4 regions of the Planococcus sp. APC 3900 genome follow, and region 2 is predicted to be linked to each of the others. Evidence: riboswitches for the same ligand, from Rfam matches in the RefSeq annotation. Region 2 holds a riboswitch; each other region holds the start of a gene.
What was found. A riboswitch is a leader RNA that binds a small molecule or an ion and turns the genes downstream of it on or off. The one in region 2 is predicted to bind cobalamin.
Positions count from the first base shown of each region.

Region 1: another riboswitch for cobalamin. It lies ahead of QMA04_RS07040 (hypothetical protein); the one in region 2 lies ahead of QMA04_RS01005 (acyl-CoA thioesterase).
Region 3: another riboswitch for cobalamin. It lies ahead of cobT (nicotinate-nucleotide--dimethylbenzimidazole phosphoribosyltransferase); the one in region 2 lies ahead of QMA04_RS01005 (acyl-CoA thioesterase).
Region 4: another riboswitch for cobalamin. It lies ahead of QMA04_RS03740 (ABC transporter substrate-binding protein); the one in region 2 lies ahead of QMA04_RS01005 (acyl-CoA thioesterase).

Region 1 is NZ_JASDCT010000003.1:41,165-48,565, reverse strand. It holds gene QMA04_RS07060 (YqcI/YcgG family protein) at 1-36, shown strand, start outside; gene QMA04_RS07055 (LacI family DNA-binding transcriptional regulator) at 183-1,190, opposite strand; gene QMA04_RS07050 (arylamine N-acetyltransferase family protein) at 1,381-2,148, shown strand; gene QMA04_RS07045 (ABC transporter substrate-binding protein) at 2,209-3,144, opposite strand; gene QMA04_RS07040 (hypothetical protein) at 3,144-3,689, opposite strand; cobalamin riboswitch at 3,858-4,056, opposite strand; gene QMA04_RS07035 (HNH endonuclease) at 4,111-5,061, opposite strand; gene QMA04_RS07030 (cytochrome c oxidase assembly protein) at 5,357-6,142, opposite strand; gene QMA04_RS07025 (GGDEF domain-containing protein) at 6,294-7,401, opposite strand, start outside.
Region 2 is NZ_JASDCT010000001.1:205,744-213,144, forward strand. It holds partial or broken gene QMA04_RS00990 (DUF3934 family protein) at 1-46, shown strand, start outside; gene QMA04_RS00995 (MFS transporter) at 170-1,474, opposite strand; gene QMA04_RS01000 (PAS domain S-box protein) at 1,715-2,494, shown strand; cobalamin riboswitch at 2,604-2,782, shown strand; gene QMA04_RS01005 (acyl-CoA thioesterase) at 2,935-3,420, shown strand; partial or broken gene QMA04_RS01010 (ribonucleotide reductase N-terminal alpha domain-containing protein) at 3,422-5,044, shown strand; gene QMA04_RS01015 (GIY-YIG nuclease family protein) at 5,168-5,905, shown strand; partial or broken gene QMA04_RS01020 (ribonucleoside-diphosphate reductase subunit alpha) at 6,093-6,755, shown strand; gene QMA04_RS01025 (ribonucleotide-diphosphate reductase subunit beta) at 6,768-7,401, shown strand, end outside.
Region 3 is NZ_JASDCT010000001.1:308,146-315,546, reverse strand. It holds gene bluB (5,6-dimethylbenzimidazole synthase) at 44-685, opposite strand; gene cobT (nicotinate-nucleotide--dimethylbenzimidazole phosphoribosyltransferase) at 704-1,753, opposite strand; cobalamin riboswitch at 1,840-2,014, opposite strand; gene QMA04_RS01570 (ABC transporter permease) at 2,074-3,282, opposite strand; gene QMA04_RS01565 (ABC transporter ATP-binding protein) at 3,285-4,169, opposite strand; gene QMA04_RS01560 (hypothetical protein) at 4,277-4,705, opposite strand; gene QMA04_RS01555 (hypothetical protein) at 4,906-5,079, shown strand; gene QMA04_RS01550 (hypothetical protein) at 5,133-5,321, opposite strand; gene QMA04_RS01545 (S8 family serine peptidase) at 5,336-6,820, opposite strand; gene QMA04_RS01540 (peptidase domain-containing ABC transporter) at 6,804-7,401, opposite strand, start outside.
Region 4 is NZ_JASDCT010000001.1:743,598-750,998, forward strand. It holds gene QMA04_RS03725 (antibiotic biosynthesis monooxygenase family protein) at 1-184, shown strand, start outside; gene QMA04_RS03730 (YwiB family protein) at 354-761, shown strand; gene argS (arginine--tRNA ligase) at 761-2,422, shown strand; cobalamin riboswitch at 2,515-2,701, shown strand; gene QMA04_RS03740 (ABC transporter substrate-binding protein) at 3,185-4,162, shown strand; gene QMA04_RS03745 (FecCD family ABC transporter permease) at 4,155-5,147, shown strand; gene QMA04_RS03750 (adenosylcobinamide amidohydrolase) at 5,150-6,616, shown strand; gene cbiB (adenosylcobinamide-phosphate synthase CbiB) at 6,613-7,401, shown strand, end outside.

The DNA of each region.
Region 1 (7,401 bases), on a different contig from region 2:
GGAAAATGTCCATTTACACATAAAGAAATGAAATAAATGATGAACAATTGAAAAAGAGCTGCGCCGGCGTATTATACCGGTGCAGCTCTTCTCATTGCGGTTTAACCAATCTCCCTGTTAGGGTAAGACTATATTGTAGCCTTACGGAAACACCTTGCTGCATTTTGGAGGTATAAAAATCGTTACTGCTGTGCAACTGTTCTCCGTTCATATAACTGGACTTCCCTGTTAACATCAAAAGCGTCGTCCTGATTAAGCGTCAGAATATCAAACAACCGTTTGACGGTTTCCTGTCCAAGATTCTCAATGCTGTCCGCAGCTCCTACAGAAGTCAGCCCAATTGCTGAATGACGGCCGATTTCCGAATTGCCGATGCCGACAATACTGATATCTGTGGGAATTTGATAGCCCGCTTCCTGGTAAAAATCCAAAAGCTGTATGGCAATTTCATCTGTTGCTGCAACGATCGCGGTCGGTTTTTTCTTTAAAGCTTGAAGATCTTCATACACTTTTTGCAAGGAAGCTTTGTCCGTTGCGGAAATCACCAACCGTTTTTTGCGGATTTTGCTTTTCGCTTCCTGAAGAGCCTGGATGAACCCCAAAAAACGTTCTTTATAAGCAGGATTCTTCAAAGGTCCGCCTACCCAGGCAATTTCTTGATGATTGGCATTTAAAAGATGGCTTGCAGCCAGATAACCGGCATCCACATTATTCACTCCAATCGAGTGTTTGGCATTTGAATAGCTGGAATTCAATAATACAAACGGCACATTCGAATTGGTCATTTCTTCATAAATCGCATTATCTAACAAGACCGATACCAAAATCATCCCTGCCACATTACTGGAGAGGACCGTCTTATAGACATCTCCTTCATTTTCATCGGTTATGAAATGAATATCAACTTGGTAACCTTGTCTTTTTGCATAACTGATGATCGCTGGAGCGCTGCCGATAAATATCGGATCATCCACAGCTCCTGCTATCACACTAATTGTATTGGTTTTAGCCGCAGCGGGAAATGCTTCTTTGATTCCATCAACTGAATAGTTTAATTCATTAACGGCAGCCATCACTTTATCATACGTTTCTTTTTTTACTTGATCCGGTTTATTTAATACACGTGAGACAGTCGTCTGGGAAACACCTGCATGTTTTGCAACATCAGTAGTTGATACCAAATCTATCACCCTGCTTTCTTTTTTTGTGAATAGGTAACTCCCATACCATAAATTCACTTGCATTCATTTAAATTTTAACTTCTTATTCACTATACCACGGCACAGCAATTCTTACACCAAATGAATTGATTTGGTTGAATATTCTTCACGCAGTTGTAATCAATAGGAATAACCCACTGGAAAGGAATGAATAGCTATAATGAATAAAAATGAATACCTCAAACGTTTTAAAGCATCAACCGAACAGGAGCACTACCTGCAAAATTTAGCAGAACTTCAGTCTTTGCATATGCAGAATATACCATTCGAAAATTTGGATGTCATCCGTAGAACGCCCATTTACTTGAATCTTGAAAGCATTTATGAAAAAGTAGTTATTCAGCATCGCGGCGGTTATTGCTATGAATTGAATGGCTTGTTTCACTGGCTGTTGAACGAGTTGGGATTCGATGCGAAATTGATTTCCGCCACTGTTCAAAAACCTGATGGCACGTGGTCTAAAGCCGACACCCACGCGGCCATCTTAGTGGAGCTTGATACGCTTTACTTGGTGGATGCAGGTTTTGGAGATTCGACCATCAGCCCCATCCCTCTTGGCGGTGAACGGCATACCGACCACAGCGGCACTTACCGGGTAGAACAAGTGGATGATGTATATTATGACTTGATCCGGGAAAATGATGAAACAGAAAAAGTGCTGTACCGGTTTTCTACAGAAGAAAAACGATTGGCCGATTTTCATGAGGGCTGTGTCTTTAACCAGGTTTCAGAAGATTCCCCTTTCACCCATGACGATCTTGTTACACGTGCGACGCCGGATGGCCGGATCACATTGTCCGGCAGCCAACTGACACGCTCTGAAAACGGCAAGAAAGATAAAACGGAACTGTCGGCCGATGAAAAAAAGAAAGTGTTGAAAGAAGAATTCGGCATCAATCAAGAGGCACTCGAAAAGCAGTTGTATTAGTTTAAGCGATAGAACAAAAAGGTCCCCGCTCAGCAAAATAGGAGCGGGGATCTTTTTGTTCTATTTAAATGCTTCCGGATAAACGGTTTTGGCTACCAGTTCAACCGCATCGCCGATTCTTGGTCCCGGACGTGAAGTGATATCGGAATCCAGGAAAAAGACCTGATCGTTCTGAACGGCTTCAATGCTGTTCCACCCTTCACGTGCTTTAATTTCTTCAACGGGATTTTCCGTGTAAGAAACTGTTGTCGCAATGATTTCCGGGTTCCGTTGAATGACTTCTTCTTCAGAAATCTGTGGCCATCCTTCCAGATCGCCGAACAGGTTTTCAACATTGGCATGATCTAATATTTCCTGCTGGAACGTTTTTTGGCCGGTGGTGTAGATTTCAGGAGATGGGCTGATTTCAACATACAGTTGCCTTTTCTCTTCTACGTCGGACACTTTCTCCTGAACTTCCTCAATTTGCTGTTGGATGGAGCCAATTACTGCTTCCCCTTTATCTTCAAGGCCCATGACCGTAGAAATCTGTTCGATGTCGCCGTAGACATCTTCAAAGGATTCAGCCGATTCGATAACAAAAACTTGGATGCCTGCAGCTTCTAATTCTTCGTAGCCCGTAGGCCCACCTGTTGAATAGCCGATGACAACATCTGGATCCAATTCAATGATGCGCTCTGCATTAAAAACCACAGAATCGGACACACGTTCAACTTCAGCTGCTTCAGCTGGATAATTATCATAATCCGTAGCGCCAATAATTTTTTCTCCTGCTCCGATTTCATAGAGGATTTCGGTGTTGCTCGGTATTAATGACACGACAGTGGCAGGCACTTCCTCAAATTTCAATTCGTTATCCAAATCATCTGTTACCGTATAACTTGTTTGCTTTTCAGATTCGCTTGCTGTTTCTGTGTCGGATGTTTCCGATTGGCATGCGGTGAGTGTGAATGCTAATGCTCCAATGGATAGGTATTTAAAATAAGTAATTTTCATTAATTGTTGGCCACTTCTTTCTTTTTGGGTCTAGTTGGATAGGATTTGCTGATAAACGGAATTTCTTCTACTCCCTGCTGCTGATTGACATAGACAGCCATCGTAAACAGCAGGTTCGCCAATAGATTTGCATAATCAAAGAGGATTTCCGGTACATCCCGTTCCAGGCTGACCTTATGCAAAGCACGGACAGATTTTTTCGCTTCGCTCCGGCATACATGCAACACACAAGCTGCTTGAGTCCCTTGCGGCAAGACAAAATTACCGATTTTCTCACCAATAAAGTTTACATAATAATCATACATAGCACTTAACTCATTCAAATCTTCTTCATTAACTGCTAGCTTCCCTCGGACTGAACCATTCAGATGATAAACCTTTGGCTGGAGAATCTGCAGATCCCGTTGAACAGCCTCCACTTCTTTTACCAGCGACAACGCTTCGCCAATACGTGTCGTCAGTGAATCCGTTCTGATTTCAAAGTCGACGGTCGCAGCTGATTCGCGCATAAACGGATAACACAAGTAACGCATGTCTTTCTTCATCTTTTCACCTCTTTTTTTATGTGGGTGAAAATCACTGCATTGAACGCTCCCGAAAACAACAAAAAGCCGCCCTCAAAAAGAGGGCGGCGCCATAGCTATTCAGAGACATACTCCAGCAGTCAAAAATAGAAAGGTTGCCGTATGATTCCCTTATCTTCCGAAGAGTAAAAATACGTTCAAAAAAAGGTAGGTCTCCTGGCTTGTGCATCGTTTTACTCTAAGAACCTTCCCGTTCAATTGACATAGGTCGTTTGAACAGTGGCATTTTCTTATTTCATACGCACTTACAGTTGCGGAAACAGCCCCGGAATCTAACCGGGTTCCCTGTTATGCTGACGAATCAGCACCTTTTTTCTGCATGATTATTCACTTGTTTTCAGTGTAGCACAGTTCAGACAACCAAAGACATAACAAAATTCAATTATTCCTGGTTTGTCATCAATTTCACTTTTCTTGGCTCTGCAAAAACAATTCGTTTATGCCATCTTAAATAAGGCGCATGCTCGGCTGACACGGGAACCTTCAAGTTTTTCCGCAATCTGTAGACTGGATAGTCTTCCTCCGGAATACGGCTTGAAATGTGGAGGCGGCCGCCTCCGGTGAATGCGATATAGCCTGCAGAATAAAGCGATGCATGGTTGGCGCAAAGCAAAATGCCGTTGAACGGATCCAAACGCTCTGAATCTGAACTGTCTTTCCACGGTTTCGCATGGGTCGCTGTCAGCACCTCTTCAATGGCGATGCCGCAAATCGGACATTCCCCGTTCCAAAGCGGCAACAGGCTTTCCCGGAACTGCTCTTTGCCTCTGCGCATTTTCGTTTTGATTTCCAGTTCAGCTTCTGCGATCAGGCTAAGCAATGGATTATGCGCGGTCTTTTTAATCACTTCCATCGATAATTCCAACTGCTCCATTTCCAACGTAAAAACATTCAAAGAACTGATCAATTCCAGAAATTTCATCGCCAGCTCTTCGTTGCAGGGATAGAGATAGCCTGAATTGCCGTTGGCATCTTCCTGAAAAGCCGAGTATTTAGTTGGCAGCAACGGCTCGATTTCCTGAAAAGACCCCTTGATCGATAACGGAACATCCAATTCGCGATAAGCTGTGCGTGCGATAAATGCAGGTTCGCTGCCTCCCTGCTCATCTGCCTGCTTCGGTTTTGTGCCTTTATGGAAATCTTCCCGTACCCGGCTGATCGCCACTAAAAATCCTTTGACGTAATGAAAGACGAGATCGCCTTTTTTCAATTCCTGCATGCGGTTCCAAGAATGGGGCACCATGCCTGATTTGTCGACTTGCGGCGTCCAAAGAATACCCGCCGCACATTCTTCCTGATACGTATCTCCTTGCATAACAATATAACTATTCATGAATTGCCTCCTAATAATGGTGATGCTCAAATTCATTCGATTTTATGTAATGGTGCAGATTATTCGAATCCAAACGCTTACCTCTAGTTTAACCCAAAACAAGAGCTTTTGCCGGGGAAAAAAGAAAAGCGAAGGCAGCCGTTTAGCTCTGACAGGCATAAGACGCACTGGCGAAGCGGCGCTCTTTGCCGCACAGCCAGAGTGGCTTATGACCCGAGGAGCTGGCCGCTGGAGCTAGACACCAGGAAAAGCCGAAGTGGCCGTGAAGCCCTAATTAGCATGGGAAACGTTACCGCTATCCTTCTTCCACCGACTCACTTTTCCGAGGTGCCGTCGCTTTATACCATTGGTAGCAAAGAATGATGATGAGGACCAACTCGACGAAATCGCCCCCATAGTACATCACCTGCCCTCCTGCCTCCCCTTGATCTCCCGGTACACCAGCCGGCGGATCTGCATAGATTCTTTTAGCCAAAATTTTGTGTGCGGCCAATGAGACGATGAGAATAATTGAACGGAAAAGAAAACTGAGTCGGTGAGCTGTAATATCGATGTAAATGATGGATGCCGTAAACAGGTAGCCCGCCAAAAATACGTGTAGATGGACGATCAGGTAAACAATTGAGGATTGGTGCATCCATTCAAACAAACTGGTCAGGTATAATACATACAACCCACCAATATTTAGAATCAGCGCAGTAATGGGATTGCTCAACAGCTGAAATGGCTTGCTTTTCAGTAGCCAGGATACTTTTCTCGCTAATGGAACAGGCAACGACCTCAAGAGCAGCTTCATCGGCATCGCAAGAACCAACAAGAGCGGTGCCAGCATGCCAAGCAATAGATGGGTCCACATATGGCCAACGAAATTTCCCTGTGCAAATTCCGCCAGCGGACCTGTAATGACCAGAGCAATAGAAAAAATACCGAAGCCCCATAAAAAACAGCGGTACAGCGGCCATGGCCTGAATTTCAGGCTCGTTAAAGCAGCGGCTAATGGGTAAAATAAAAATGCCAAAAACAGCACTACAATGACCATGGCTTCCAGACTGTCCATTCCTTGTTGCATATCGTGTTCCACCAATACACCCCCATCCCGCATTCCATACTGATTGATTTGCCTTTCTCTCCTCTACCCGGTTTGGCAACCTGCTATGTTTCGTTTCAACAGTTCATTTCATAAAAAAAAGCCGTTGCTGAAATGCAATGCGGCCATCTTGCTGAAGCTGTCTTTAATTAAATACCTCTTCAACTTCTTTTTCTTTTTTTTCTGCGAAAGCAGTAACTCGGTTTCTGCCATCACGTTTGGACTGATATAAAGCTTGATCAGCTTCATCAATCAGCTGGTCCAAAGTTTTATGATAGGAATTCAAAGATACGCCCATGGATACCGTCAATTTGCCTTCAGGCTGGAGCTCTTCACCTTCAAAGTGATATTGTTCAATTTGGTCACGGACTTTTTCAGCGATCCTCATCACTTCATTGTCATCGTAAGGATCCGTGATGCAGAAAATGAATTCTTCCCCACCATACCGTGCCACATAATCTTTTTTTCGTGTATGGTCCCTCAACAGCTGGCCAATCGACCGAAGCACAGCATCGCCTTTTTGATGGCCATGCGTATCATTATAAGTTTTGAAATAATCGACATCGAGCATAACTATAGCGATGGGTACATACTGGGACACCAAGGTTTGCGTTTTATTCTTAAAAAAGCGCATATTCGGCAGTTGTGTCATGGGATCCTGATTAGAATAAAATTCCAGTTCTTTGCGGACAAGTATATGGTGATTTTCACCGTTCGCAATTAAGCCCATTGCCAAAACAGCGACCATGGCAAAAAACAGCATTGAAAGGGTGATCGGCACAGTTGAAGGTGTAGTCAATAGCATCGAAACTGATTTGAGGACTTCGAAAACCAACAAACCGAGAAGCATTTTTTTGATATCCAAAATGGCAAAAAATTTATTGACTGTTTTTTTATTGCGGAACAGGCTGCCGATGATGACCGGCAAAATCACCGTCTGTAAAATTCCAGCTATCGCTGTAGGTCCGCCCAGTGAATAGCGGTATATAGATGGAAAGATTGCAGATAGTATCCCTACTTTCCAACCGCCAATATAGGAAATGAAATAAAGGGGCACTTCCCTTAAATCAAGCCGCATGCCTTCATGAATGTAAGGATTATACATCACTGAAAAAGTCAAAAATCCCATGAATAAAATACTGAGTGCCAATAAAAGCGTTGATTCGGTCAAGTTGGGGAATAATAATTCCTTCGCTTTTAAAGCGAGATACATCAATGCGATGATCAACGCCATGTTTTCAAGAAAGAAAAAA
Region 2 (7,401 bases):
TAAAGCCAATAGTTTTAAGCCTTACACCAGCAAAACCAATAAAAAAGCCGACGAACCAAAAACAGAGAAAGAAATAGCTTCTCAATGGGTCGATGCATAAATAGCAAGGTAAAGGTTGTCCAAATGGGCAACCTTTTTTTTGCCCTTTATTCCTTTTTGAAAAAACCCTTTACTCCGCGAGTAATGGGTTTTCTGCAGGTCCTTCTATTTCTTTGGCAACGGGTTGTTGGATGGAAGCTTCTTTTTTCGGCGGGTCTGCCAGCAAAGCTGCCACGATACCGAAAATCGGGAAAATCATCAATGCCCAGAGGATTTCGGTATAGCCGCCGAATAAATCGAAAGCGATGCCGAGCGGCAACGGACCGAGCGCAGATCCCGTGACGACCATCGCCATCGAGATGCCGCTGATGCTGCCGATGTGCTTACGGCCGAAATAATTGGGCCAGACAACAGCCATGACAATCCGTTCGATTCCCATGCTGACGCCCCAGACCAATCCGAAGACCATGGCAGTCGCCAAAAAATCAGCTTTCTGCAGAAGAAATAACGACACTAGCTCGCCTGCAAATACCAGTGTCAGCATATACTGGACTTTTACTTTTTCCAGCAGAATTCCTGTGATGAAAGTGACTGGCAAGCCGATCAATGCCGTTAAACTTAAAATGCCGGCTGCAGTTTCAAGAGACAGGGACTTTTCAGCGAAAATGGAGACCAGGTGGAAGGTCAAACCGGTATTGACGATGCCCGGGATGGCTGCACATAGCAGCAACAGCCAGAAAGCACGGGTTTTTGAAGCTTCTTTCACTGACCAACTGACTTCTTTTATGAGTTTCTTTTCAGGCTCCGCCTTAAGCGCAGCGCCGTTATCCGGCAGCAAGCCCATTTCTTCAGGAGAGTTTTGAATGAGGAAAAGAGCAAGCGGCGTAAAGCAAACAATGATGATGATTCCTAAAATCAGCCATGAACTGCGCCAGCCGAATGACTCGATCAGCCAAACGTTCAGCAGGGGAAAAGCGGCAGAACTGACTAAGCCGCCGATTGCGGCAATGCTGATGGCGCGGCCCCGTTTTTTGACAAACCATTGCGGAATGAGTGAGCTTGATATAAGTGCCATAGAGCCTTGGCCCAACAAGCGAATAAAAAAGAAGCCGATAAACAGCATGACGAGACTTGTTACGAAGCTGTTGAAAAAGCAGGCGACGGCAAGGGCGACGGATACGGCAACGGCCATTTTACGTGAGCCGTTTCGGTCAATCAGGCGCCCGACGAAAAACAACAGGAATCCTGCCGTCAATGTCGCAGCCGAGTAGATACCGGAAACCGTGGAACGGCTCCAGCCAAAATCTTCTATATAATAATCGATAAAAATTGAATTCGAATAAGTTTGTCCGGGACCAGAGAAAAATTGAGACAAGGCCGCGATCGCGATAATGACCCAGCCGTAGTGAAAAGCGTTTCCTGTTACTTGTTTCATCGTGCATCTCCAATAACTCTAACCTTAAGGTAGCGTATTTCCAAAAACGGCATCTAAAAATATGTTAAAATCACAGCTTATTATCATAACATAATATTTTTCCTTTACAAGATTTGAAATAGAACTGTAAAGAAAAGAATCATTCAGAAATCTTGAGGCTTTTGCCGCGACTGAAAGTTTTTCTGAAAAAGTGTAGAATAGAGGAACTGGCAGTTTCTTAGTCAAAAGGAGTGAAAGAAAATGCTAAATGCAGTACCTGAAAGACCCTTGGGCATTAAAGAAAAAGAAGAAATTTACCAACAAATCACGGAGTATTCCGATGAAACAACCATTATTCATTCGAATCAGAAAGTCTTATATATAAATCAGCCCGGATCGGAATTCTTCAAAGCCGATAAGGATACGCTTATCGGTGCAAACATCGTGGATGTGTTTACGGATGATTACAAAGAATTCATTGCGAAACGCATCCGTACAGGCATGGAGGATCGCACCATTGGAGAATTGGTTGAGACTACTGTTAAGCGTTTTGACGGAACTCAAGCCGATGTCGAACTGTATTGCTACCCGGTCCAATATGGAGAAACGGTCGCAATCCAGTCCACTATCCGCGACATTACGACGCAGAAGAAAACTGAACGAGATCTAATGCAATTAAAAAATGAGATATCAACTCCCATCGTGCCGATTATTGATGGCTTGGCAGTTTTGCCGCTCGTAGGTTCAGTAGATGGGGATCGCAGCCATCTGCTTCTTGATATCATTCCGCAAAAAATTCAAGGAGAAAATCTGCATTGCCTTATTATTGACGTGTCCGGCATCTACAATATTGATAATGTCGTGGCAGAATTTCTTTATAGAATCGACCACATTATGCGCTTGCTCGGAATCAAACTGATTTTCACGGGAATCCGTCCCGAACTCGCATTAAAAGCGATTGAAGCGCGTGTGGACTTTAGCCAATTGACGACGATGGGCACGGTGAAACAAGCCTTGAAGCGTTATTTGACGACTGACTGAAACTTTGACTTAACGGCAGGAATGAAGAAGTTCTTGTCAAAGGCAATAAAGTGATTTATAGTGTATGAATACAATATTTAGTGATTGATTAAAATTATTCACTATATATAGTAGAACCGATAACGAAGGTGCCTGAAAAGGCTTAATAGGGAATCCGGTGAAATTCCGGAGCTGTTCCCGCAACTGTAAGTGCAGACGAACTATCGCAATCCACTGTCCAACGGACGGGAAGGAGATAGCAGAGGATGACGCACAAGCCAGGAGACCTGCCTTCGTTATGAGTTTATGATCTTCTCCGGGAGCTGAGAGGGATAACGAAGGTATTATGCATGGGATAGCTGTATTCTGCTTCCCATCCGATATTCTGCGTATCTAAACCCCATCCTCCCTGAGAGGATGGGGTTTTTTCTTGTATATCAGAGATGGAGGAATGGATACTCATGACAAAACCATTAGCAGCAGGGGTGGCCAGAACCATTCAGACACGATTGGTCCTACCCCCGGACACCAACCACATGGGGACCATATTCGGCGGCACCGTATTGGCGTACATAGATGAAATCGCCGCCATTACAGCCATGAGGCATAGCGGAAAAGCAGTTGTGACCGCTTCGATCGATACGGTGAATTTCCTATCTTCGGCAAAAGTTGGGGATATCCTTATTTTGGAGGGAGTGGTGATCTCAACAGGCAGAACATCTATGGAAGTGTATGTTAAAGCTGAATGCCAACAAATCGAAACAGGCACAAGGAGTTTGACGACTACAGCCATTCTGACAATGGTGGCAGTCGACAGCGATGGCAAGCCGACACCGGTGAGCGGTGTAGTTCCGGAAACGGCTGCCGAAGAAAAACTATTTAAAAGCGCCCAAGATCGCAAAGAGCGCCGCATGAAAGTGAACGAATACGCAAAGGAGTTGTGTTGATATGAACATGAAAATCGAAGAAACAGAAATAAAGACAGTGGAAAGAGCGCTGCAGCGGGCAACAGATGTATATGGACTAGATACGCGAGAACTATTGGAGCGGACAGCGAACTTAGCTGAGCAGGCAAAAGGAGAGCAGTCCTTGTTGTATGCGCTGAACCGTATCACGATGGACGAGCCTGATTGGACGTACACCGCAGCAGAATTGTATGCTGGCGACTTATACAAAAAAGCTGGAGACAGCCGCAACTTTTCCGCTTCCCAGAAATATGGCGACTTCTATCGCCTTATTGAAAAGCTGACAGGGATCGGCATTTATTCAGGAGAGCTTCTTGCGGCTTATTCGAAAGAGGAAATCATCTTATTGGGTGAGGACATCGAACCGGAACGGGATCTTTTGTTCAACTACATCGGCTTGTTCCTGTTGGCTGACCGCTACTTAGCAAAAGACTATGAAGGAAGATTATATGAGCTTCCGCAGGAGCGTTTTCTTGTCATTGCGATGACGTTGATGCAAAACGAACCAAAAGAGCATCGCCTCGAGTTGGTGAAAGAAGCTTACTGGGCAATGAGCCAGCTGTATATGACAGTAGCCACGCCGACTTTATCGAATGCCGGTAAAAGTTTCGGACAATTGTCCTCCTGTTTTATTGATACTGTCGATGATTCACTGGACGGCATCTATCTGAACAACTGGGATATCGCACGCCTCAGCAAAGACGGCGGTGGCATCGGGATCTATTACGGGAAAGTTCGGGCTTTAGGATCGGATATCAAAAAATTCAAAGGCAATTCTTCAGGAGTTGTGCCATGGATCCGTTTGGTCAACGATACAGCGGTCAGTGTCGATCAGCTCGGACAGCGCCAAGGTGCAGTGGCGATTTATTTGGATGTCTTCCACAAAGACATCATGAACGGATTCCTGGATTTGAAAACCAATAATGGCGACGAGCGCCGCAAAGCGCACGATATTTTCACCGGCGTGTCGATTCCGGACCTGTTTATGGAGCGGCTGCAGGAAAAAGACGAAAACGGCCGCAGCATCGGCGAATGGCATACGTTCTGTCCGCATCAGATTAAGCAAGTGATGGGCTGGACAGATAAAAACGGCAATGCGCTTGGGCTTGAAGATTTTTACGATGAAACCGGTGAAAAATACTTCAGCGACAAATACCAGGAAGCTGTGGATCATCCATTATTGCCGCGCAAAACCTACCGCGCGATGGAAATCATGGCACGCATCATGGTGTCGCAGCTGGAAACCGGCACACCTTATATGTTCTACCGGGACGAGGTCAACCGCCAGAACCCGAACAAGCACACAAGAGGAAGAGGGCTGACGTCGATTTACTGCAGTAATTTGTGTACGGAAATCATGCAGAACATGTCAGCGACAACCATCATGAAAGAATATACGGATGAAGACGGCAACCTTGTCATGGTCCGCAAACCGGGTGATTTCGTTGTCTGTAATTTGTCTTCCATCAACTTGCCAAGAGCGGTCAAGGCGGACGTGTTGGAGCGGGTGATACGGGTTCAGGTGCGCATGCTGGATAACGTCATCGACCTAAATACGATTTCCGTCGGACAGGCCGATGCCACGAATAAAAAATATCGCGCCATTGAGTATCCAGTGGCTTAAGGGGGTAACCCTTTAAGAAAACCCTGTTAAACGGGGAAACTCTCAGACGAGACAATCCCGTGCTAAATTATCTCAATTGAATCTAAAGGAAAGGAGGACAAAATAATGAAGGGAATTTATTCGATTTTAAATAACGTAACGGGTAAGTATTATATCGGAGAAACTGTAAATTTAAATAGGCGGAAAATTTGTCACTTTTCTGAACTAAGAAAAAATAGACACAAAAACGATCACCTTCAAAAAAGTTTTAATAAGTACGGAGAAGAAGCTTTTGTTTTCACTGTAATAGAAGAAAATGAAAAGTTCACCCAAGAAGAACTTTATACTCTTGAGGCATATTATGTCATGAAATATAACAGTTTTGCTCACGGATATAACTTAACTTTAGGTGGTACAGGAACAAAAGGTCGGCTATTTTCTGAAGCAGAGCGAAGACTCAAATCAGAAAAAATGACAGGAAGTGGAAACCATTTTTATGGGAGAAGCCACTCTGAGGAAGTTAAAAAGCTACTCTCAGAAAAAGCTTCTTTAAAAACAGGAGAAAAAAATTCTTTTTTCGGGAGAACTCATGTAAGTAACTGGAAAGAAATAAGAAGGCAGCTGTATAAAGAAAAAAGTATAAGCGGATGGGTTTCAAGTAATAAAGGAGTTCCTAAGCCTAAGTTGGCTGTGGAAAGTATGAAAAAAAATATGCCTCATAGAAAAGAAATCTTAGTTGATGGAATTTGCTATCTAAGCATATCTGAATGTACAAAATTAACCGAGATTAAGCGTACTACTATCCGAGCTAGACTAAAAAACGATAATTTCCCAAATTATTTATATAAAACAGTTGAGGTATAAAAGCCTAACGACTATCGAAACCACTCCTCATAGGAGATAAGGGAGTAGAGTACACTATAAGTTTATGATAGTGGAAAAGCAGGGGTTCCTTAAAAAAGGAACGTGATATAGTCTAATCTGCATGGTGACATGCAGCAGTTCATAAGAGAACGGATAAAGGCTTACGACCTTTATTGAATAGAAATGAGGATTAGGAACTTTCGGTTGGCACCATCTCTTGGCACTTGAAGGCATCCATTGGGAAACGGAAAAAGCCGTCGAGTTTGGGGATACGCTGTACGAGGAAATTGCCTACCAGACCATCCGCGCTTCGATGGAGCTAGCTAAAGAAAAAGGAGCCTTCAGTCAATTTGCAGAATCTGAATGGCATACAGGCGAGTACTTTGAACGCCGGAACTACAGCAGTGAACGCTGGAACAAGCTGCAGCAGGAAGTTGCATCGACCGGTGTCCGCAACGGTTGGATGATGGCGGTCGCACCAAACTCATCGACCGCCAAAATCGGCGGTTCGACAGATGGCATCGATCCCCTTTACGCCGTTGAATATGCGGAAGAGAAGAAGAACTTCAAATTTAAGGTGACAGCGCCTGACCTGGACCACAACACGTACGATTATTACCGCCGTGCACGCCACGTGCTGGACCAGAAATGGAGCATCCGCCAAAACGCGGCGCGTCAGCGGCATATCGATCAGTCCATCAGCTTCAATTTTTATGTGCCGCATACCATCAAAGCAAAAGAATTGCTGGAGCTTCATTTGGAAGCATGGAAGCAACACTTGAAAACGACTTATTACGTCCGCAGCACATCACAGGCGGAAATCGAAGAATGCGAAGCATGCCAAAGCTAAAGGAGGATTTTCATGACCATACATGAACCGCTGACAAAGATTAAATTACTGAATCCGGAACATCCGAACAAATCGACTGGCGTCTTGAACGGCCAGTCTTCGGGCTTGTTGAACTGGAACGATATTGCTTACCCGCAAATGTACGATTTGTATCAGGCGCTATTGGCCAACTTTTGGAAAGCCCAGGAAATCAATATGCAGGACGACATCAAGCAATGGGACAGCTTGAGTGATGCCGAGAAGGATGTCTTTTTGCGCATCAACACGCAGTTGGCATCGCTTGACAGCCTGCAGACCCCGACAATGAGCCAAGCGATGGATTACGTCACCGATTCCAGCTTTAAAGCTATTTTTGCGGTCATTTCCCAGCAGGAAGCGGTCCATACGGAGTCGTATTCCTATATTTTGAGTTCGCTGGTCTCGGTGAGCGAACAGAATGCGCGCTTCGATCAGGCGAAAAGCGATCCGGTTGTGCAAAAAAGAAACGGCCTGATTTTGGATGCTTATGAAGCGTTCCGGCAAAATCCGACGCCGCAGAACCTGTTCAAACTGAGCGTCAATTCCATTAACCTGGAAGGCATTTATTTCTATGCCGGATTTGCTTTTTTCTATCATTTGGCGCGTCAGCAGAAAATGCTGAAGACCA
Region 3 (7,401 bases), 100 kb from region 2:
CTTTTCTTTTTTATCATCAGCTGTTTCATTACTTATAAAAGCTCTAATTCCCACTCCATATATCCTCAAAAACCAGGTTTTTTAACGAACGTCTTTTTTCCCATCCCGCTGCTTCCAGAATTGGCTTATCAGGATAATCTTCCGTATAACCGAGCGACAGAAGGGCGATCGGATCGATATGCGGCGGAATGTCCAGGATGTCCCGGACGTCGTTTTTCTTATAGAAGCTTACCCAGCCCATCGCTAAGCCTTCTGCACAGGCAGCCAACCACATATTTTGGATGGCACAGGCCGTGGATAAGGCGTCTGTTTCAGGAATGGAATTGCGCCCCAGGACATGAGAGCCGCCTCTTGTCGGATCACAAGTTACACAAATCGTTACGGGCGCCTGCTTTATGCCTTCTACTTTCAATCCGAGAAACTTGTTTTCTTTCTCCCCTTCGTAATGAATGGCCAGTGCCCGCCGCTCCTTATCTGCGGCCCAGGCCAGCTTTTCTTTTGTTTCAGATGAAGATACGATAATGAAATTCCAGGGTTGCATGAATCCTACGGACGGCGCATGGTGTGCAGCCTCCAGAATAGTGGTGATCAGTTCTTCCGGGACAGGCGTCGGCAAAAAGCTGCGAATATCTCTTCTAGTGTAAATTGCTTTATATACACCTCTTTTTTCTTCTTCAGTAAACATCTTTTTCTCCTCTCTTCATCAAATCTTAAGGCCAACTTCCGAAAACGTGGCCATTTCTTTCATTATCCGGCAGGCCGCATCTACAAGTGGGAATGCTAAAGCGGCGCCCGACCCTTCACCTAAACACATCTCCATATGCAGCACCGGCTGGATGCCCAGCAATTCACTTGCTTTTTTCCCGCCCGGTTCAGCGCTTGCATGCGAAGCAATCAGGTAATGTTTCACTTTCGGTTCGATCGACACCGCTATCAGCGCCGCAATGGTGGAGATGTACCCATCCAGTACAACCGGCACGCGGTTTGCTGCCGCTCCGATCATGACACCTGCCATGCCGCCGATTTCCAGTCCACCGACTTTGGCCAAAACGTCGATGGCATTGTCTTTATCCGGCCGGTTCGTTTCAATCGCTTTCTTAATGACTTGGGCTTTATGCGAGATTCCTCCACTGCCGACTCCTGCACCTTTGCCGGTAATCTCTTCAGATGGAATGTTTCCAAGCACCGATAAAATGGCGGTGCTTGGCGTGGTGTTGCCGATGCCCATTTCGCCGGTCCCCAGCAGATTGGCGCCTTTTTGGATTTCCGCTTCTGCAATGGCAATCCCCGTTTCCAGCGAGCGGATCGCTTCTTCTATCGTCATCGCCGGCCCTGTCGCAATATTGCCTGCGCCTTGCCTGATTTTCCGGCCGATCACCCCTGCATCATTCGGAAAGTCTCCTTTAACGCCGATGTCGACGGTGACCACTTCCGCTCCCGCTGTTTTCGCCAAAACTCCGACTCCGGTGATGCCTTTTGCGATGAACATCGTTTGCGCATATGTCACTTCCTGCGGGTTGGAAGAAATCCCTTCCTCATAAACGCCGTGGTCGGCAGCCATCACGATAATCGCTTTTCGATCAAACTCTGGATACAATTCTCCCGAAATTCCAGCCAATTGCACAGCGAGCTCTTCCAGCTTGCCGAGACTGTGCGGCGGCTTGATCAGGCTGTCCACACGCTCCCGCGCTTTTCCCACCATTTCCTGGTCCAACCCTTGAATACGCTCCATTGTTTGCTGCAATAAATTCATCTTTCTCTTCCCCTTTCTGAATTAAAAAGAAAAAGCCTCCAGTTTATTTGCGTGAACAAATAAACTAAAGACTTTTCCATGATCTATCAGCAGAACGTAAGCAGGCAGGTCTCCTGGCTCCGGATCACCGTTTTACAGGCCTTCCCGGACCAATCTCCAGTGGCAAATCTGTAAAACTCCCCGTTACAGTGGCGGGACCGCTGAAGATTTTCACTTCATTCCCTATTCTCCCCGAAGGGCACCTGTTACGGTTATTCAATTATTCTTTCATTTAGCTTACCGCAAAAGCGCGTTTTTGCAAACACAACCAGAGAAGCAATTTATGACTTCCTCATAATAAGCTGACGCAGTTTCAAATTTTCTCCGAAGTGAAGGATGCCTTTCGGATAGACTTTTGCTGCAAAATAACCGAATGCAAAGGTGGTGATCACCAGCAAGCCGATGGATAGAGCGATTTCCCCAAATGATGCAGCGTCTTTCATGATCAGAATAATCATATTGAATGGTGAGGTAAACGGAAATGTTGCCATGAACTTGGATAGCGTTGATGCAGGGTCATCCATGACAAAAAGGATTCCCGAGAAAGCACTGACCATCAAGAGAATAGAAATTGGCATCGTCGTTCCGTTCAGTTCTTCAGGACGGCTGACCATGGAACCGAACACCGCATATAGAGAAGCATATAATAAATACCCCAATAAAAAGAAGATGAAGAAGTACACGCAATGCTCGGCTGTCAGCGCCGATAGATTCAAGTCAAAATTCCCTAAACTTTGTGCGGGTTCCACAAGCCCTGATTTCAAGTACAACGCAACAGATCCAAAGAAAGCGGCGAACTGCATGAGGCTTGCTAAAGCGATTCCGAATATTTTACCGAAAATCATCGCCAGCGGGTTTACTTTTGTCACCATTACTTCCATGACCCGTGAAGCTTTTTCTGAGGCGACGCCGGTTGCAATCGTTGTGCCATACATCATAACTGCCATCAAAATGAACATCAGCATCAAGTAAATCACAAACACCGATACTTCATTCTCTGAAGTGAATTGTCCTTTTTCCATGGCAACCGGAACGAACAAGGACTGTTGATCCGCTTCCGACATACCGTTGCTATCGGCAATTCTTTGCGTATTCTTCGCCTGAAGATACTGGGACAGAGACGAATTTAAAGCGACGTCATTCGATTTGGAAAAATAGGTCACAGAATAATTGCTGGCATTGTCATCAATTAGGTATAAGCCAGCAATTTTTCCTTCCTGCGCTTCTTTTTTCAAAGATTCTATCTGCTGTTGTGCCCCTTCTTTCCACTCCCAATCGGTCAATTGCTTTTCCAGTTCCGAGACAGTTATATCGGCGGCATTGGATACAACCACCATTTCTTCTTTCGGATCCGCAAAATTCTCCAAGATGCTGGGCAATGAAATGGCGAATATGGAAATCAGAATCAACGCAAACGTTGTCGTAAGGTAGGACTTCGAAGTCACTCTTTCCCGAAAAGATTGTTTAAAGACCAGATAAAAATTTCTCAATCTCAATCCCCTGCCTTTTCAATAAAGATTTGGTTTAATGATGGATCGGCGATGCCGATTTTCCGAATCGGAACCAAGCTTTTTATTTTTTCGATGAGGTATAACCCTTGATCCATGGTTTTTACCTGTAATTGATATTCTTTCCCCTTTTTTATAAACTCAGTTTGCAAGCCCATCAAATATTCTTCCAGGGGCTGGGTAGATTCGATATTTACATACTTAAATCCGTATTGGGTCTTGATATCCGAGATGGATCCTGAAAGCACGACCTCGCCTTGCTTCATCAAATAGACCCGATCGCAAAATGATTCAACGCTCTCCATTCGATGGCTTGAGAAGATTAAGGTTTTTTTCTCTTGAATCAGACTTTCTATCACCTGCTCCAACATTTGGGCATTAACAGGATCAAGTCCGCTGAAAGGTTCATCCAAAATAATCAAATCCGGATCATGCATAAGCGCAGCGATCAATTGAATTTTTTGCTGGTTTCCTTTCGATAAATCTCCTGTGTCTTTTTTGATATACTGGCTTATTTCCAATCGTTCAATCCATTTCATCGCCTCCTGCTTTGCAGCACGCTTGCTCATGCCTTCCAATTGGCCAAAATAAACCAGTTGGTCCATCATGTTCATCTTCGGATAAAGCCCTCTTTCCTCAGGCAAATAGCCCAGTTTGACTTCTTTCCGTGAGAATGACTTTCCTCCCCATTCGATGCTTCCGCTTTCCTGCTGCAATAACCCGAGAATCATCCGGATCGTCGTCGTTTTTCCTGCGCCGTTTCGTCCCAGCAGTCCCACGGCTTCGCCTTGGCTTACTGATAAAGACAAGTTCTTTACTGCATGATACGGTCCGAAATGCTTGTTCACATCGTTTATTGTCAGGTTCATCATCTATCTTCCTCTCTTTAGAAAAATGTTTTATACACTACGACTACCAGTACACCCGCAATCGCTAAGAGTCCATATTGCAATAGCTTGTTCATGAAATCATCTCCTTAGTCTGTAATCCATTGAATGGCTGTTTCTTTTGAATCCAGTTGTTTGCTTTCGCGGACAATTGTTAATTCTCCGTGCAGAAGAACCGCCTTTTCGTAGCTTTCAATCACTTGTTCTTCTTCGGCATTCTTTTCATACAAAAGGCCCAATCGAAATCTTTTTTCTTTTGCAAGCTCTGAACTGATTTCCCCTACTTTTTTAAAGTAATTGTGATCAAAATCCATCTCGAATCGACCCGACTGGCTAACCCCTTCTACAGCTTTATCATCGAGAATGACAATTTCAGGCTTTGGCAGACCCGATGCCTGGGAAAAAGCGCGGAAACAGATTTGGGCCAGTGTATTCAAGTGGATCAGCGGCTTGTTGTTCGATAAGTGCATGTCAGTTTCCGTGTCTGTGTAAATGGTAAATGGAAAGGCAATCTCCATTGCGCATCCTCCTTCCTTAAGTTTTTTTAGCATTTTGCTCATTGCGTCAGTTACTTAACAGTTTTCGGGTAAAAAAACCTGTTTAAATCCAAGATTTCATCAAGAATAAAAGAGCGAATTTTACCAATTTTTTTCAACCAGTCTCCCGCCTTATGATGGATATAAGAAAAAAATATCCAACAAAAAGGAGATTATCATTCATGAAAAAATTACTCGTTTCCCTTACACTTTTTGCTTCTCTTGTCACAGCCACTGATTCTGCATCTGCTTTTCAAGCCTCTGATGCACCGCAAACCGAGTCGCCTAAAGTTGCCATCAAAGTAGATGTGAAGGAGATTATCGGGTTATTCGACCGAGAACCTGAAGGTTACTAATATCTCTATTGATCAGAAGTCATTCAGTTTAATTGCTGAATGACTTCTTTTATTTAAAATGCTTTTTGATAAATGGGATCCAATACACCTTTCACTTTATCCTGTTCGTAAAAATGTTCTAAATAGGCACTAGAAGCTCCTTCAACTCCCATCATTTCCTTTTCCGAAAGTTCAGCTGCATGATAATTGGTTTTTGATGCACTTTCTTTTTTGGGCAAAAAGCCAAAGAATTTTTTTCTCATCTTGGTCCCTCCTTTTATTTTTTCTTCTGGCCGATTAATTGGAGTGAATCATGCGCATTCACAATTCCAGCTCCAAACTTTTTGGAGTCTCCCTTCACCGCGCCTTTTTCCAGGATTTTTTCAACTTCACGTACTTTGGGCTTTTTCCCATGTACTTCTTCGTATTCCGCAATTACCAGGGCGGCGGTTGCGGACACTTTAGGCGCCGCCAAGCTCGTACCTGTCATGAATTCATAACCTTTTTCAAACCCGGCGTACTGGCTAGTCACTGACTGCGCCAGATTAGTCGGATAGGTGGTGAGGGTCATATGCCTCACATCATAAAGTCCCTGATCCGCAAGAGGCCCGTAGTCCCCCCCTGGTGCTCCGATTGAGACGTTCTTTCCATAATTGGAGTAGAAAGTTAAAGCATTCTCTTTGTTTGTTGCAGCTACTGTATAGGCATGGCCTAATCCTCCAGGCATATGGAGCTGGGCATCTTTCGAGAAGCCACGGGCAACTGCCAATTTTTTCGCATTAAAAATATCAAATCCTGCATTTTCTGTACCGGAAGAAGCGACTACGAAGCTGTTTTCTTTTTCTGCATATTTCAATGCCCGTTTATAAGCTTCATACACAGCTTTTTCCTCCTTGTTTTTCAAGGACTTATAAACGCCTAAACTTAAGTTGATGACATCCATGTCGTCGTTCGCTGCGGCTACGATCGCTTCGATGACATCGCTGGAATCGGCATTTCCGGTGTGGAACACTTTATAAGGCACGATTCCGATGTCCGGGGCAATTCCTTTTATATGGCCGTTGGCAGCAATCGATCCGGCCACCATCGTGCCATGTCCCATGTAATCCTGCGTATCTGCCACTCCCTCAATAAAAGAGCGGCCTTTCGACACAATATTGGCTTTTAAATCCGGATGATTGAAATCCAGGCCGCTATCTACAATTCCGATTTTCACGCTGTGATTTCCACTTTGCATGGCCCGGCTTGCCCCGTTTCGGGTGACTAAATCAATATCCCATAACCATTTCTGGTACGCGGAGCTTTCCCCGCCCTCCGGGTCCTGATTTGCGGAAGCTGCAGCTTGGCGGCTTACTAGCATCGGTGCCAATGGCGAAATCAGCGGCACGCCATCCGGTTGGACATCGCCGGCATTAACCGTCTGGTCTTCCCCTTTTTCTGCAACGAGTGATCCGTATTTACGCTGGACAAGTTCCACAATCTCCTCACTTTGGGCATGCCCGGAAGCTTGGACGGTCAGGGTGTCAATTTCGTTCATCAGTGCTACGGATGCCTTGGCGTCAACTTCCTGAATATCTTCGGCAACCGCGTCCAGATCAGTCCCTTCCTGAAACAAGTAAATCATGGAGGACTCCCTTTCTTCTGCTTGCCTGAATGGTGCAGAAGGTTCGGAAGCTTGTACAGCCGGCCCTAAGCAGCTCATGCTGACGGCTAAAGAAGCAATCACTAAAAAAGTTTTTGGTGCGTTACGCTGAACGTTCATTTTTCAACTCTCCTATCAAGGTTTGTGCTTTGCATAAATTGTAGTAATAGCCTTTGGCTTTTGTTAATTCTTCATGATTGCCGATTTCCACGATTTGCCCTTCATCCATCACGATGATTTTATCGGCGTTCTGGACTGTGCTTAATCGATGGGCAATAACAACACGCGTACACGACATATAGTTAAGCTCATTATCGATGATGCTTTCTGATAAGGTATCCAAGGCACTGGTCGCTTCATCGAGAACAAGGATAGGCGGATCTGCGACTAACCCCCGCGCGATCAATAACCGCTGCCTTTGCCCTCCGGAAAAGTTTGCGCCAAATTCAGAGACAGTGGTATCAAAGTTCAATGGAAGCTCCATAATCTCTTTATGGATATTGGCTTTTTTGGCAGCCTTGATGATGCTTTCCTTCTCAATGGCTGTTCTTTGGGCAGTGATATTTTCAGCTATCGTTTTATTGAAGAGCCGTGCTTCCTGGAATACGACTCCCATGGATTTGCGCAGCGCTGCGAGATTGATCATCGAACTCTCTCGCCCATCAAATTTGATTTTTCCCGCTGTAGGGGAATAGAGGCCC
Region 4 (7,401 bases), 540 kb from region 2:
GCGGCCGGTGAATTCCGATACGTACGCCATTCTGACCTTGTGGAAAGACGAACAATCGTTTAAAAACTGGCAGGAATCGCAGGCATATGGACATGCCCATGCCAAGCGCGGCACAGCGGAAGGCATCGACAAACGCCCGAATATTTTCCCGCGCCCTTCTTTTGTCACAACCTATACAAGATGAGCAACGACACATTAAAATGAACAATTGATGAAAGACCACGTGCATTCAGCTGAGGCTGAAACATGTGGTCTTTTGCTTAATCTGCAGTTACCGCCAATCCTTCATTGAAAAAGACAGTCGAGTCAAGCTATAATATAAAGGTTATCAAAGGACGGGGAGGCGGAGAGCCATGCAAAAGACAGTGACGATCAAACTGACGACGACGATCCGTCAGCCGGATATGGAAGAGCAAGTGATGGTATTGGAATCTCATGGAACCTTGACGGAGAAAAACGAGCTGCGTTACCTGCAATATGCCGAACAGCAGGACGAACTCGAAATCCGGACAACGGTCAAACTTCAAAAAGACGAAGCGGTGATTATGAGAAGCGGCGGCCTGCAGATGCGGCTCCCGTTTTTATTACATAAAGAACAGACGGGAAATCTGACGAATGAACAGGGGTCATTTATGCTGACGACAAAGGCGCATGAATTGTCGGTCAGCGATACGCGGTTTAAAGTCCGATACGACCTTGCACTGGGCTCGGATCCTGTCGGTGAATACGAAATGGAAATACAGTTTATGGAGGCTAAATGATGAACGCAGTAGAAAAAGTCCAACAGGCAATTAAAACGGCATTTACGGAAGCAATTGAAAAAGCGGAATTGACAGCCGAACCGGTTGAAGTTCGTTTAGAATCACCAAAAGACAAAGCGAACGGCGATTACGCCACAAATATTGCGATGCAATTGACGCGTTTGGCGAAAAAGCCGCCCCGCGCGATTGCAGAAGCGATTGTAGCAAACCTCGATAAAGACACAGCGAACATCCAGACAGTGGAAATCGCCGGTCCCGGATTTATCAACATCACCATCAAAAAGGATTACTTACAGGACGTCGTCAAAACCGTGCTCGACCAGAAAGCGGATTACGGCCGTTCAACTGCAGGTGCAGGCGAACGCATCCAAGTGGAATTTGTATCAGCCAACCCGACAGGCGACCTGCATTTGGGCCATGCCCGCGGATCTTCAGTCGGCGACTCGCTGTGCAATGTATTGGACCTTGCAGGATATGACGTATCACGCGAATACTACATCAACGATGCCGGCAATCAAATCAATAATTTGGCATTGTCGATAGAAGCCCGTTATTTTGAAGCACTTGGCCAAGGCGACAGCATGCCGGAAGATGGCTACCGCGGACAGGATATTAAAGATATTGCGGACGCGTTGGTACAGGAACATGGCGACAAATTTGTCAGCATGACTCATGAAGAGCGTTTTGAAGAATTCCGCCAGCACGGATTGAAAGTGGAATTGGCGAAATTGCAGCAGGATCTGGCGGATTTCCGTGTGAAATTCGATGTATGGTATTCTGAATCGTCTCTTTACAAAAACGGCAAGATTGATGAAGCTTTAGCTAAATTGCGTGCCAATGGCCATGTTTTTGAAGAAGACGGAGCAACGTGGTTCCGTTCGACAACGTTCGGTGACGACAAGGACCGTGTTTTGATTAAAAATGACGGTACATATACGTATTTGATGCCCGATATCGCTTACCATGAAGATAAATTGCAGCGTGGCTTCGAAAAGCTCATCAATGTTTGGGGAGCTGATCACCACGGCTATATCCCGCGCATGAAAGCGGCGATTGAAGCACTTGGCTATGACCGCGACACGCTTGAAGTCAGCATCATCCAAATGGTGCAATTGTACAAAGACGGCGAAAAAATGAAGATGAGCAAACGTACGGGTAAAGCAGTAACAATGCGCGAGCTTGTCGAATTGGTCGGCTTGGATGCTGTGCGTTATTTCTTCGCCATGCGTTCCGGCGATACGCATATGGATTTCGATCTGGATTTGGCTGTGTCACAATCCAATGAAAACCCGGTCTTTTATTCGCAATATGCGCATGCCCGCATCTCTTCGATTTTGCGTCAGGCAGAAGAACAGGGATTGACGGTTTCAGAAGACCAGTTGAACTTATTGACTTCTGAAAAAGAAATCGATGTTCTGAAGAAAATCGGTGATTTCCCGCAAGTCATTGCGGATGCAGCCAAGCAGCGTGCACCTCACCGAATCACGACATACATTCATGAATTGGCATCTAATTTCCACAGTTTCTACAATGCCAACAAAGTCTTGGATGCCTCTAACCCGGAATTGACCGGTGCCCGTCTGGCATTGATCATGGCTGTGAAAACAACCTTGGCCAACGCGTTGAAGACAGTCGGCGTCGCAGCTCCGGAAAAAATGTAAGAGACAGACAAACGTTTACGTGTATAATAAAGAGAAACTTCAATCAATGAATCTATCGCTTTTAGAAGCGGGATGAAATGAAGAAACAGAATATGAGAACCATTCATAAAGGTGCTTATGTCTAAGAACATGAGTTAAAAGGGAAGCCGGTTTAATTCCGGCGCGGTCCCGCCACTGTATGTGAGAGGAATCTGCAAAATGCCACTGAAGCAATGCTTTGGGAAGGTGCAGAAACCGAAGACCACAAGCCAGGAGACCTGCCTTTATGACGACACACCCAAACGCCTGCGAGGAAAGGCTGGATGCGCATGCTTTTTTATGGCGTCCTTTCCATCCCCCGCAGTTTGCTGCGGGGGATTTTGTGTTCTCAAGGAGATTTCTTCAAACTTTCTGCATCTGAATCATTTGAGAAATTATTTATATCGTATATAAAAATTGCTAGATAAGTTGAACTAAAGAAACTGGCTTTTACCCAATGCTTCGGACGCTCTGGGTAGAGCGAAGACGATTGCTCCTGCGTAAGCTCGTCGCAGATGAGGTCCCAGGAATGCCTGTTCCCTCATTTGCACCCGCAAGAAGCCAGGCAAAGGACACCTGTCTTCTCGCTTCGCCTAGCCCTTGGCAGCTGGCACCGCGACGTCCTGTCGCGCCGGCTGCATGACCCACATCCTGTGGGCCCGAAAGCGTAGCTGTTTTACGGAATATCGGCTACTACAAATCATTAGTTCAAAAAGCACTACACACAACAAGGGGGATTTATTCATGAAGAAGATTTGGAAGTTTGGTGCAACCGCAGGATTGGCCGCGGTATTGATGGCGGGTTGCGGAGATACGGCGACGCCCGTAGAAGAACAGGATACTGAAACACCGGCGGAACCGCCGACGGAAGTTGCGGATGTAGAATTTCCAGTGACGTTGACGGATGCAGTAGGCGAAGAAGTGGTGATCGAGGAAGAACCGGGAGCCATTGTTTCGATGGTGCCATCAAATACAGAAATCGCTTATGAACTTGGCGTTGGTGACAAATTAGTCGGCGTTTCGGATTTTGATAATTATCCGGAAGAAGCGATGCAAGTTGAAAAGATCGGCGGCCAGGAATTCAATGTGGAAAAAATCATTGGCCTGCAACCGGATTTGGTGCTTGCGCATGAATCGGGATTGGGTGTTGGCGACGCTGGGCTTCAGCAGTTGCGTGACGCTGGACTCGAGGTCTTTGTAGTCAACAATGCCGTCAGCTTTGATGAAGTCTACGATTCCATTACAGTGATCGCACAAGCGACAGGCACCATGGAAGAGGCGGAAAGCATCGTTTCTGAAATGGAAGTCCAAGTGGCGGAAATCGAAGAATTGGCAAGCACAATCGAAGAGCCGAAGACTGTCTTTCTGGAAGTCGGAAGTGAACCCGACATCTACACGACCGGAAAAGGCACGTTCATGGATGAAATGTTGACGCTCATCAACGCTGAAAATATAGCGGGCGATTTGGTAGGCTGGGCAAAAATGGACGCAGAAGCAGTCGTTGCAGCTGATCCAGACGTCATCATCACAACAGAAGGCGGCTATATCGAAGATGCAGTCGACCAAATCAAATCGCGCAATGGATTTGCGGAAGTGACAGCTGTCAAAGAAGATGCTGTCTATAACCTGGATTCGGACATGCTCACCCGTTCAGGCCCACGTTTATCAGAAGGGCTGATGGAAATGGCGAAAGCTGTTTATCCTGAAGTGTTCAATGAGTAAGAATGTACTGGCATACAGCGTCTCGCTGCTGATTTTAGCAGGCGCCATTTTGCTGGGGGTGACGGTCGGAACGGTTTCCATTTCGCCCGTCGTGTTATGGAATCCGTCTTCGGATGAGGCAGCAGCCAATATTTTATGGAATATCCGCATGCCCCGTGTTATTTTAGCCGGGCTTGTCGGAGCGGCACTGGCGATTGCCGGGGCTGCGTTCCAAGGGCTTCTGAAGAACCCATTGGCCGATCCTTACACCCTGGGAGTGTCTTCCGGTGCCTCAGTCGGCGCTGTGATGACGCTCTTTTTTGGCATATCCATCCCATTTTTAGGACCATTCACTTTGCCGGTCATGAGCATGATCGGGGCGTTGCTCACAATGCTCGCCGTGATGAGTTTCGCAAAATTGGTGGATCGCTCCATGAAAATGGAAACCGTCATTTTAACAGGCATCATCTTCAGTTCTTTTCTGGGCTCAATCATCTCCCTGATGATTGCATTGACCGGAGAAGAGCTGCGCCAAATCATCGGCTGGCTGCTGGGCAGTGTGTCGATGCGCGGATGGCCATATGTACGGATGGCGCTGCCGTTTGTTTTGATCGGTTCATTCGTCTTGTGGCTGAAACGCAGAGAATTGAACGCCATGCTGTTTGGTGAAGAACGCGCACAACATTTGGGCGTCGATGTCAGAAAGAGCAAAATGATCATCTTAATCGGCGGTTCGGTACTGACAGGAGCAGCCGTTTCAGTTTCCGGAACCATCGGCTTTGTCGGTCTGGTGGTGCCGCATATGACCCGCTTATTATGGGGATCGGATCATCGCCACGTCCTGCCATTATCGTTCATCAATGGAGCCGCGTTATTGATCATTTGTGACTTGGTGTCGAGAACAATCATCTCACCGACGGAATTGCCGATCGGTGTCATTACCGCATTTATCGGAGCACCGGTATTTGCATTCATCTTTTTCCGGCAACGCAAAGGAGGGGTATGACCATGCTTGAAATAAAAGGAATAACAGGCGGCTATGGCGAGAAGAATATCGTCAACGACGTATCTTTTACTGTCAATAAAGGCTCGATCCTCGGGATTTTGGGACCCAATGGAAGCGGCAAATCTACCTTGATGAAATTGATCAGTGGAGTGCTTCCCGCTGCAGGTGGAGAAGTCCGGATTGACGGCAAACCCATGGCTGATTTTACGGCGAAAGAACTGGCCAGGAAAATGGCGGTCTTGCCTCAATTGCATGCACACGCTTTTGCCCATACGGTTCGTGAAACGGTTTCACTTGGCAGGTATCCGCATCAAAGCGGCTGGTTTTCTTCCTGGTCGGATGAAGACGAAGAAGCTGTTGTGGAAGCGATGGGGTTGATGGACATCAGCCAATATGAACAGACACAAATCGATCGGATGTCGGGCGGCGAACAACAGCGCGTCTTCGTGGCACAGGCTCTGGCACAAGATGCAGGGATCCTGCTTTTGGATGAGCCGACCAACCATCTGGATATCAACCACCAGAAGGAATTGCTCGATACCATCAAAAAGCAGGCCATTGAAAAAGACTTGACGATTGTCTCTATTTTTCATGATATCAACCTGGCTTCCATGTATTGCGATCAATTGCTGCTGATGGATGGAGGAGGGGTCGTCCGGATCGGCGAACCGCATGAAGTGGTTCGGGAACAAGATATTGAAACCGTCTATCATACACGCGTCAGCAACCACCCGCATCCGGAACTGCCTAAACCGCAGATCACTTTATTGCCGGGCGTCGAGCGCGAATCCAGTGAGGCAAGCATACGGGCAAAGGACTTCCGGATTTCCAAAGACATGGTGCTCTACCAGAGTCCGATTCCGTTAAAGACGGTATCATCCGCAGTCGTCAATGCAGGCTCCGGTTGGTTCCGCAATTTCATGAACCGCCATGTGGATGCATTTTACAACATCAACAACAGTGTCCAGGAAATGTCCGAGTATATCGAAGAAAGCGGACTGAAAACGACGGACACTGTAGGGATGATGACAGCTGTCCAAACGGAAGATGCCATCATTAAAGAGTATGAGGGCCCATTCGGCTCAGTGGTGATTGCTGTCACTGCTGGTGTTGGAAACGGCGTTGACGTCTCAAAAGCGGTAGAGCGCACCTTGCGTGTCGGGACCATCAATACCTGGATCCTGGTCAATGGCATCTTATCCGATGAAGCGTTTATCCAGGCAATGATCACTGCAACAGAAGCGAAGACCAAAGCCCTTCAGCAGGAGCAAGTCAAAGATCCACTGACCGGCACGATCGCGACCGGCACGTCCACTGACAGCTGCCTGGTAGCAGCCACGCAGCAAGGCGAGGAGTTGCCTTATGCCGGCCCCATCACCGAACTTGGAAAATTGATCGGCGTCGGTGTTTTCGAATGCACTATTGAAGCGCTCAAATTGTATCAGTTGGCGAAAGCGAAAAGCCTATGATTTCGCATCTGATTGCTATTGCGCTGGGCCTGGCCATCGACCGTATGATTGGTGATCCGCCCAATTGGCCACATCCTGTCCGCTGGATCGGGACTGCGATCCGCAAGTTGACCAAACGCTGGAATCACGGACCGAACGCTTTCCGGAACGGTTTTTGGCTGCTGGGAACGATTGCTGTGACCATTTTTCTGCTCGTTTACGCGGTTGTTTTTTGGGCTTATTCTTTAAATGCGTTTTTGGGAATTGCTGTAGAAGCCGTATTGATCGCTTCCGGGCTTGCACAGAAGAGCCTGAAAGACGCAGCGATGGAGGTCTACGATCCATTGACGAATAAAAACTTTGTCCTGGCACGTGAAAAGTTGTCCTGGATTGTCGGCAGGGATACAGAAGGTTTAAATGAAAGTGAAATTACAAGAGGCGTCGTGGAGACGGTGTCGGAGAATACCAGCGATGGTGTCACTGCACCGCTGTTCTGGGCATTTCTGCTCGGCGCTCCGGGCTTGTGGCTGTATAAATCCGTCAATACACTTGATTCGATGGTCGGCTACCGAAATGAAGAGTTTGAGCAGTTCGGTTTTGCCTCTGCAAAAGCGGATGATGTACTAAACTTCATTCCGAGCCGCCTGACCGGATTTTTGATTTTAATCCTCACATCTAACAAACGATCACTGACCATGCGTCAGCGTTTGGCGGAATGGCTGCGGGACGCACCAAAGCATCCGAGCCCGAACAGCGGCTGGCTGGAGGCGGCGACAGCCGTGCAATTAGGTGTAGAACTGGGCGGA